Regions from separate parts of the Streptomyces sp. NPDC000134 genome, predicted to be linked through region 2. Evidence: riboswitches for the same ligand, from Rfam matches in the RefSeq annotation. Region 2 holds a riboswitch; the other holds the start of a gene.

What was found. A riboswitch is a leader RNA that binds a small molecule or an ion and turns the genes downstream of it on or off. The one in region 2 is predicted to bind cobalamin.
Region 1: linked by a shared signal. The riboswitch ahead of ACFY32_RS23450 (energy-coupling factor ABC transporter permease) and the one ahead of ACFY32_RS29525 (ABC transporter substrate-binding protein) in region 2 are both predicted to bind cobalamin.

Annotation. Positions count from the first base shown of each region.
Region 1 is NZ_JBIAZN010000016.1:13,825-18,243, forward strand. Features, by position in the region: gene ACFY32_RS23440 (cell division protein SepF) at 1-228, opposite strand, end outside; gene ACFY32_RS23445 (hypothetical protein) at 336-788, opposite strand; cobalamin riboswitch at 949-1,135, shown strand; gene ACFY32_RS23450 (energy-coupling factor ABC transporter permease) at 1,165-1,863, shown strand; gene ACFY32_RS23455 (energy-coupling factor ABC transporter substrate-binding protein) at 1,860-2,201, shown strand; gene cbiQ (cobalt ECF transporter T component CbiQ) at 2,202-2,951, shown strand; gene ACFY32_RS23465 (ATP-binding cassette domain-containing protein) at 2,948-3,796, shown strand; gene ACFY32_RS23470 (cobalt-precorrin-6A reductase) at 4,071-4,419, opposite strand, start outside.
Region 2 is NZ_JBIAZN010000024.1:116,800-121,218, reverse strand. Features, by position in the region: gene ACFY32_RS29535 (beta-ketoacyl-[acyl-carrier-protein] synthase family protein) at 1-508, shown strand, start outside; gene ACFY32_RS29530 (ACP S-malonyltransferase) at 525-1,550, shown strand; cobalamin riboswitch at 1,545-1,757, shown strand; gene ACFY32_RS29525 (ABC transporter substrate-binding protein) at 1,811-2,854, shown strand; gene ACFY32_RS29520 (FecCD family ABC transporter permease) at 2,851-3,867, shown strand; gene ACFY32_RS29515 (ABC transporter ATP-binding protein) at 3,864-4,419, shown strand, end outside.

The DNA of each region.
Region 1 (4,419 bases), on a different contig from region 2:
GCCGGTCAGGTCCAGCAGGACCGGGATGCCGGACATGAGTGTCTCGGCGACCTCGCGGGCGTCCGCGAACACGTTGACCCGCAGGACGACGAAGCGGCGGCGCGTCTCGGTCTCCGCCTCGGGCAGCGCCCGATGGCCGACCGAGGACGGCCAGGCGTCGCGTCCGCGCAACGGAACGACCTGGGCGAGCCCCTCCCACTGTTCATCGGTGACGTCGTGGCTGTTCACCGGCTCCCCCCGCTCCGACTCGCCTTCAATGCGTGCACCAGCCAATTCTTACGCCAAGTCACCTGTTCGGCCCAACAGCGACACGGTGCGCGACCGGCCGGTACCGGTCACAGTCCGGTACCGGCCTCCTCCTGACGGCTGGCCAGGGACCAGATGACGAACACGTCCAGCGCCATCATGACCACGGCCCAGACCGGCGCGTACGGCAGGAAGAGGAACTGCGCGACGAGGCTCAGCGAGGCCAGCAGGATGCCCGCGAAACGCGCCCAGGCCAGGTCCTTGAGCAGGCCGTACCCGATGACCAGGGCCAGGGCGCCGAGGACGATGTGGAGGACGCCCCAGCCGGTGAGGTTCATCTCGTAGACGTAGGAGCCGATCCGGGCGTACACGTCGTCCTCGGCCACGGCCGCGATGCCCTGGAGGACGGCGAGGGCGCCGTTGCACAGCAGCAGGACGCCCGCGAAGACGATGCCTCCGGTCACCCAGCTCCGGTGCCGGTCGGCGGCGCGCGGGGACCGGGGCGCCGGGGCGCCCGGGGCGGGAGCGGCGTGCTGAGTCATGGCTGACGTCCTTTCACACGGTTGCTCCGAGCGTGCGCGCGGACCGCGCCGGGCAGCCATGCGGGATGGGCCGAACGGGTGAACCGGCTGGGCGGCGCCGCCCCGGCCGCCGGGCGCTCGGGCGCCCCGGGGCCCGCTTGTCACCACCCCCGCGGGCGCACTACTGTCGCCACGCCTTGGTGAACGGGAAATCCGGTGCGGAACCGGTGCGGCCCTCGCCACTGTGATCGGGAAGTCCGGCTCCCGCCCCGCAAGGGGCAGCCACTGGGTCCTCGCGGCCCGGGAAGGCGGAGCACGGGCGGTGGTACCCGTCAGCCAGGAGACCGGCCAGGGCGCGTCGTCCATCCACGAGGTGCTGGAGAGGGTCTGTCCGGTCATGCACATAGCCGAGGGTTTTCTGCCCCCGGCGCACGCGATCGCCTGGGGCATCGCGTCCGCGCCGTTCGTCGTCCACGGAGCCCGGTCACTCAGCCGTGAGGTCAGGGAGCATCCCGAGAGCACCCTGCTGCTCGGCGCCTCCGGGGCCTTCACCTTCGTCCTGTCCGCCCTGAAGCTGCCCTCGGTGACCGGGAGCTGCTCCCACCCCACCGGCACCGGACTGGGCGCGATCCTGTTCCGGCCGCCGGTCATGGCGGTGCTCGGCACCATCACTCTGCTGTTCCAGGCGCTGCTGCTCGCGCACGGCGGGCTGACCACCCTCGGCGCCAACGTCTTCTCCATGGCGATCGCCGGGCCGTGGGCGGGCTACGCCGTCTACAAGCTGCTGCGCCGCTTCGAGGCGCCGCTGATGGTCACCGTGTTCTGCGCGGCGTTCGTCGCCGACCTGTCCACGTACTGCGTCACCAGCGCGCAGCTCGCGCTGGCCTTCCCCGACCCGCACAGCGGCTTCTGGGGGGCGCTCGGCAAGTTCGGCTCCATCTTCGCCGTCACGCAGATCCCGCTGGCCGTCAGCGAGGGCCTGCTGACGGTGCTGGTGATGCGGCTGCTGACGCAGTCCAGCGGCGGCGAGCTGACCCGGCTCGGCGTGCTGCCGGCGCGTCCGGCGAAGGCCGATCCGGAGGCGGTGGCCCGGTGAAGCGGAACACCAGGATCAACCTCCTGCTGCTGCTCGCGGTGGCCGCCCTCGCCGTGCTGCCGCTCGCGCTCGGTCTGGGCGATCACAAGAAGGAGCCGTTCGCCGGGGCCGACGCGGAGGCGGAGACGGCGGTCACCGAGATCGACCCGGACTACGAGCCGTGGTTCTCGCCGCTGTACGAACCGCCGTCCGGGGAGATCGAGTCGGCGCTGTTCGCCGCCCAGGCGGCGCTCGGCGCGGGCGTGCTGGCGTACTACTTCGGGCTGCGCCGGGGCCGCCGCCAGGGCGAGGAACGGGCCCTGGCCCGGCGGAGCGCGCCCGGGACCGAGGGCGACTGAGTGCTGCCCATCGACGCGGCGGCGCACGCCAGTCGCTGGCGCCACCGGCACCCCGTGGACAAGGCGGTCCTCGGACTGGGCCTGACGCTGCTCGCCATCTCGCTGCCCGCCTGGCCGGGCGCCGCACTGGTCCTGCTGGCCGCGCTGACCGTGCTGCTCGGCCCGGCGGGCGTGCCGGGGCGCAAGCTGTGGCGGGCCTACCGGGTGCCGCTGGGGTTCTGCGTGACCGGGGCGCTGCCGCTGCTGGTGCGGATCGGCGGGCCGGGCGGGTTCGCCGGGCTCGCCGACGGCGGGGCGGTGCGCGCCGGTGAGCTGCTGCTGCGCTCGTCGGCGGCGTCCCTGGGCGTGCTGCTGTTCGCGTTCACCACGCCCCTGTCCGACCTGCTGCCGCGCCTGCTGCGGGCCGGGGTGCCCGCGCCGGTGGTGGACGTCGCCCTGGTGACGTACCGGATGAGCTTCCTGCTGCTGGACTCCGTGCGCCGGGTCCGGGCCTCGCAGGCGGCGCGGCTCGGGCAGACCACGCGGGCGGCGGTGTGGCGTTCGCTGGGCGGGCTGGGCGCCACCGCGTTCGTGCGCGCCTTCGACCGGGCGGCGCGGCTCCAGGCCGGGCTCGCGGGACGCGGTTACGACGGCACCCTGCGGGTCCTGGTGCCCGAGGCCCGCGTCTCGGTCCGCTTCACGGCGGCGAGCCTCGCGCTGCTGTGCGCGCTGGCCGCCCTCACCCACGTACTGGAAGGGCCGCTGACATGAGCGAGCCGGCACTTTTGTCCCTGCGGGGCGCGTCGTTCGGCTACGAGGACGGGCCCCGGGTGCTGGACGGCCTGGACTTCGACGTCCGCGAGGGGCGGGCGCTCGCCCTGCTGGGCCGCAACGGCAGCGGCAAGACGACGCTGATGAGGCTGCTCAGCGGCGGACTGCGGCCGCACGCCGGGCGGTTGGCGGTGGACGGGACGCCGGTGACGTACGACCGGGCGGGGCTGACCCGGCTGCGGACCACCGTGCAACTGGTGGTGCAGGACCCGGACGACCAGCTCTTCGCCGCGTCGGTCGCGCAGGACGTCTCCTTCGGACCGCTCAACCTGGGGCTGTCCGACGCCGAGGTGCGGGAGCGGGTCGCCCGGTCGCTGGCCGCGCTGGACATCGCGGAACTGGCCGACCGGCCGACGCATCTGCTGTCGTACGGGCAGCGCAAGCGGACGGCGATCGCGGGGGCGGTGGCGATGCGGCCGAGGGCGCTGATCCTGGACGAGCCGACCGCCGGGCTCGACCCGGACGGGCAGGAACGGCTGCTCGCCACCCTGGACGGGCTGCGCGCGGACGGGACGACGGTGGTGATGGCGACCCACGACGTCGACCTCGCGCTGCGCTGGGCGGACGACGCGGCGCTGCTCACCCCCGACGGGGTGCGCCGCGGGCCGGCGCCCGAGACGCTGGCCCGCCCGGAACTGCTGGCGCGGGCGGGCCTGAAGCTGCCGTGGGGCGTCGCCGCGGCCGCGCTGCTGCGCGCCCGGGGCATGCTGGGGGCGGCGGGCGCCGCTCCGCGTACGGCGGAGGAACTGGCCGCGCTCGTGGGGCGGGCCGCCGCTGCCGACTGACCCGAGGTACCGTCGGACCGCCGCCGCGGAGCCCGGCGCGGTGGGCGCGCGCTCCGCCGCCGGCCGACCCCGCAGGACCCGTCGAGAACCCTCGCCACCGACCGAACCCGACACTCCGCCGGAACACCCCCGCGCGGGCCCCACCGAACACCTCCGCTGCCGACCGACCCGGGAAATCCAGCGGACCGCCCCCGCAGCACCGCCGAGCACACCCGCTGCCGACCGACCCGGGAAATCCAGCGGACCGCCCCCGCAGCACCACCGAACACCCCCGCTACCGACCGCCTCCGAGAATCCACCCGACCGCCGCCTCGGGGTCCGGCACGGTGGGTACGTCGTCGGGGACCGGCGGGCGGCGTACGACGACGACGGGGACCCCCGCCTCCCGGGCGGCGGTCAGTTTCGGCGCGGTGGCCGCGCCGCCGCTGTCCTTGGTGACCAGGACGTCGATGCGGTGCCGCCGCAGCAGGTCGCGTTCGCCGTCGAGGGTGAACGGGCCCCGGTCCAGCAGGACCTCCAGGTGCGGCGGGTGCGGGGGTCCGGGCGGGTCGACGGACCGGACGAGGAACCACGCGTCGCGGCAGTCGGCGAAGGCGGCCAGGCCGGTCCGGCCGGTGGTGAGG
Region 2 (4,419 bases):
GGCCGCCCGGGGCGCCCGGGTGCACTGCGAACTGGCCGGCGCGGGCGTCACCAACGACAGCCACCACGTGGCCCGGCCCGCGCCCGGCGGAGCGGGCTGCGCCGCCGCCGTCACCGCCGCCCTGCGCGACGCCGGCCTCGACCCCGAACAGGTACGGCACATCAACGCGCACGCCACCTCCACACCGCTGGGCGACCTCAGCGAGGCGCAGGCCCTGAACACCGCGCTCGGCAAGGACGTCCGGGACGTGACGGTCAGCGCGACCAAGGCCGCCCTCGGCCACACGCTGGGTGCCGCCGGGGCCATCGAGGCGGTCACCACCGCCCTGGCCCTGCGCGAACGCGTCGCGCCGCCCACCCGCAGCCTCGAACGCGTCGACCCGGCGATCGAGCTGAACGTGGTCGGCCGCGACCCCGAGGCGCTGCCCCACGGCCCGCTGGCGGCGGTCAGCACCAGCATGGGGTTCGGCGGGCACAATGTCGCCCTCGCCTTCACCAGCGCCTCATGAGATCCGACGGCCCGTCATGACCGCCGCCGGCACCGCCCCCGCCGCCGGCCGGCCGCGCACCGTGCTGATGTGTCCCGGGCAGGGCGCCTACCTCCCCGGCGCCCTGCGTCACCTCGCCCAGGTGCCCGCCGTCGCCGAGGTGCTGACGGCCGTGGACACCCACGCGCCGGGCCGCGCCGGCGGCGTGTCGGCCGCCCGGGTCCTGACCGACCCCGGCGGGCCCGCCCCCGAGGACCTGGTGCGCGCCGACCCGCTCGCCTTCGACCTGGCCACGTACGCCGCCGTGGTCGCCACCGCCGCCGTCGTCCTGGACCATCTGCCGGTCCCGGCCGACGCGGTCCTCGGGCACAGCGTCGGCGACCTCGCGGCGCTCACCGTCGCGGGTGTCCTCACCGTGCGCCAGGGCCTCCAACTGCTGCGCATCCGGGACCGGTTGCTGACCACCGCCGCCCTGCCCGCGGCCGGCATGGCGGCCACCGACCTGACCCCCGCCCAGGCCGCCGACCTGATCCGTACCTGCGACACCCCGCAGGTACGGATCGCGGTGCACAACGCGCCCGCCCAGGTGGTCCTGGCCGGCCCCGACGCCCAGCTCGGCGAGGTGGGCGCCAGGGCCCTGGACCGCGGCCACCGGGTGACCCGGCTGGTCAGCCGTACCGCCTACCACCACCCCCTCCTCGACGAGGTCAGCCGCTCCTTCCGCAGTCTGCTGCGGGCCCAGCCGGTCGCCCCGCCCCGGCTGCCCGTGCACGCCACCGCGGCCGGCCGGCGCGCCCACACCCCGGACCGGCTGCGCGCCATGGCCGCCGCCCACCTCACCGACCCCCTCCCCTTCCACCCCGCGCTGCTGGCGCTGGGCCGGGCCGGCTTCACCACCTACGTCGACAGCGGCCCCCGCGCCCTGCTGGCCGCGCTCGCCAAGACCGCCCTGCCGCACTGCGCGGCCGTCGCGCCGCTGCGCACCCCCGCCGACGCCGACCGGATACACCGCCGGCTCACCCGCGTCCCGCCCGCCGGTTCCGCGGCGGAAGGCCCTTGCTAGGCTGCCGGAGCCAGTCGTGCCACATCCGTGGTCAGGGAATCCGGTGCGAATCCGGAGCTGACGCGCAGCGGTGAGGGGGACGGGCGGGGCACTGATGCCACTGGGACACCACCGTGCCGGCGCGACGCCGGTACGGAGCCGTCCTGGGAAGGCGCCCCGGCCGGACGAACCCGAGTCCGAAGACCTGCTGGCACCTCCGCGCCCCCGCGCGGGGGTCGACTCCAGGCCAGGCTCCGCGTTCGAGCCCCGACACCCGAGGCATGCCCGTGCTCCGTCCCGTTCTCCGCCCCGCCGCCCTGCTGCTCGCCTGCGCCGCCTCGCTCACCGCCTGCGGCACACCCGGCGGCACCCGCGCGGCGGGCGCCTCCGCCGACGCCGGTCACCCGCGCGCCGTCGACAACTGCGGCCACCGCGTCGCCCTCGCCCCGGCGCCCCGCAGGGCCGTCTCCCTCAACCAGGGCAGCACCGAGATCCTGCTCGCCCTCGGCCTCGCCGACCGCATGGCCGGCACCGCCACCTGGACCGACCCGGTCATGAAGGGCCTGGAGAAGGCCAACGCCGGTGTGCCGCGCCTGGCCGACGACAACCCGTCCTTCGAGAAGGTCCTGGACGCCGCGCCGGACCTCGTCACCGCCTCCTTCGTCGCCACCCTCGGCACCGGCGGCGTCGCCACCCGCGAGCGGTTCGAGGAACTGGGCGTGCCCACCTACGTCTCCCCGTCCGACTGCGGCGCCGGGAAGGACAACGGCAGCGGCGGCGACGGCTCCCGCAGCACACCGCTCACCCTCGACACCGTCTACGGCGAGATACGCGACCTCGCCCGGATCTTCGGCGTCGAGCGGCGCGGCGAACGGCTCGTCGCCCGGCTGAGGGAACGGGTGCGCAAGGCCACCGACGGCGTGGACGCCTCGCACGTCTCCCTCATGTACTGGTTCGCCGACTCCCGTTCGCCCTACCTGGCCGGCTGCTGCGGCGCCCCCGGCGCCATCACCCGCGCGATCGGCGCCCGCAACGTCTTCGCCGACACCCACGACGAGTGGCCCCAGATCAACTGGGAGACCGTCGCCGACCGCGACCCCGACGTCATCGTCCTCGGCGACCTGACCCGCAAGGAGCAGACGGCCGAGACCGCCCGCGCGAAGATCCGCTTCCTGGAGAGCGACCCGGCCACCCGCAACCTCACCGCCGTACGGAAGAAGCGGTACGTGCTGCTCAGCGGCCAGGCGATGAACCCCACGATCCGCACGGTCGAGGGCATCGAGCGGGTCGCCGCCGGTCTGCGGGACCTCGGGCTCGTCAAGTGACGGCCGCACGCGCCCCGTTGCTCACCGCGGCCGGAACCGCCGTGCTGGCGGTGTCGGTCGCCGTCGCCGTGACCATCGGCCCGGCCGACATCTCCGCCGCCGACGTCTGGGCCTCGGTCGCCGCCCACCTCGGCCTCGGCCGCGGGACGCTCCCGCCGCTGCGGGACGGCATCGTGTGGGACCTGCGGATGCCGCGCACCCTGCTGGCCGCGGTGTGCGGGGCGGGCCTGGCGCTGTGCGGGGCGGTCATGCAGTCGCTGCTGCGCAACCCGCTGGCCGACCCGTTCGTCCTCGGGGTGTCCTCCGGCGCGTCGACCGGGGCGGTCGCGGTGGTCGTCCTCGGGGTCGGCGGGGGAGCGGTGTCACTGTCCGCGGGCGCCTTCGTCGGCGCGCTGGTGGCGTTCGCGCTGGTGCTGCTGCTGAGCCACAGCCTCGGCGCGGGCGTGGACCGGGTGGTGCTGTCGGGGGTGGCCGCCATGCAACTGTTCTCCGCGCTGACCTCGTTCACCGTGCTCACCTCGGCGGACGCCGAGACCACCCGGGGCGTGATGTTCTGGCTGCTCGGTTCGCTCACCGGCGCCGACTGGACCGCGGTGGTGCTGTGCGCCGCCGTCCTCGCCGTGGTCCTCGCCGTCTGCCTGCTCAACTCCGCCACCCTCGACGCGTTCACCTTCGGCGAGGAGGCCGCGGCGGCCCTCGGCGTCCGGGTGGCCCGTACCCGGCTGGTGCTGCTGTGCGCCACCGCCCTGCTCACCGCGGCCCTGGTGAGCTGCGCCGGGGCGATCGGCTTCGTCGGCCTGGTCCTGCCGCACGCCACCCGCGCCCTCGCCGGCACCGCGCACGCCAGGCTGCTCCCGGTCACCGTGCTGGCCGGCGCGGTCTTCCTGGTCTGGGTCGACACCCTCGCCCGTACCGTCCTGGACCCCCGGGAGATCCCGGTGGGCGTGGTGACCTCGCTCATCGGCGTGCCCGCGTTCGTCGCGGTGCTGTACCGGGGAAGGCGGCGGGCATGACCGGCCCCGCCGCCGAGGGGACGGCACCGGGGCTGCGCGCCGGGCGCGTCGGCCGCCGGGCGGGCGGCCGGCTGGTCGTCGACGGCGTCACCCTGGCCCCCCGCCCCGGCGAGACGGTGGGCCTGCTCGGCCCCAACGGCTCCGGCAAGTCCACGCTGCTGAAGCTGCTCGCCGGTGTCCTCGGCCCGTCCGCGGGTGTCGTCACCCTCGACGGCCGGCCGCTCGACCGGGTAGGCCGCCGGGCCGCCGCGCGCCGGATCGCCACCGTCGACCAGCACGCGCACACCCAGAACGAGTTGACCGTCCGGGACGTCGTCGCCCTCGGCCGCATCCCGCACCGCCGCCCCTGGTCGGCGGCCTCCGCCGACGACCGCGGCGCGGTCGCCGCCGCCCTGGAGCGCACGGGACTGACCGGCCTGGCCGGCCGGTCCTGGCACACCCTGTCCGGCGGCGAACGCCAGCGCGCCCAGATCGCCCGCGCCCTCGCCCAGGAGCCGCGCGAGCTGCTGCTCGACGAACCGACGAACCACCTCGACATCCAGCACCAGCTCG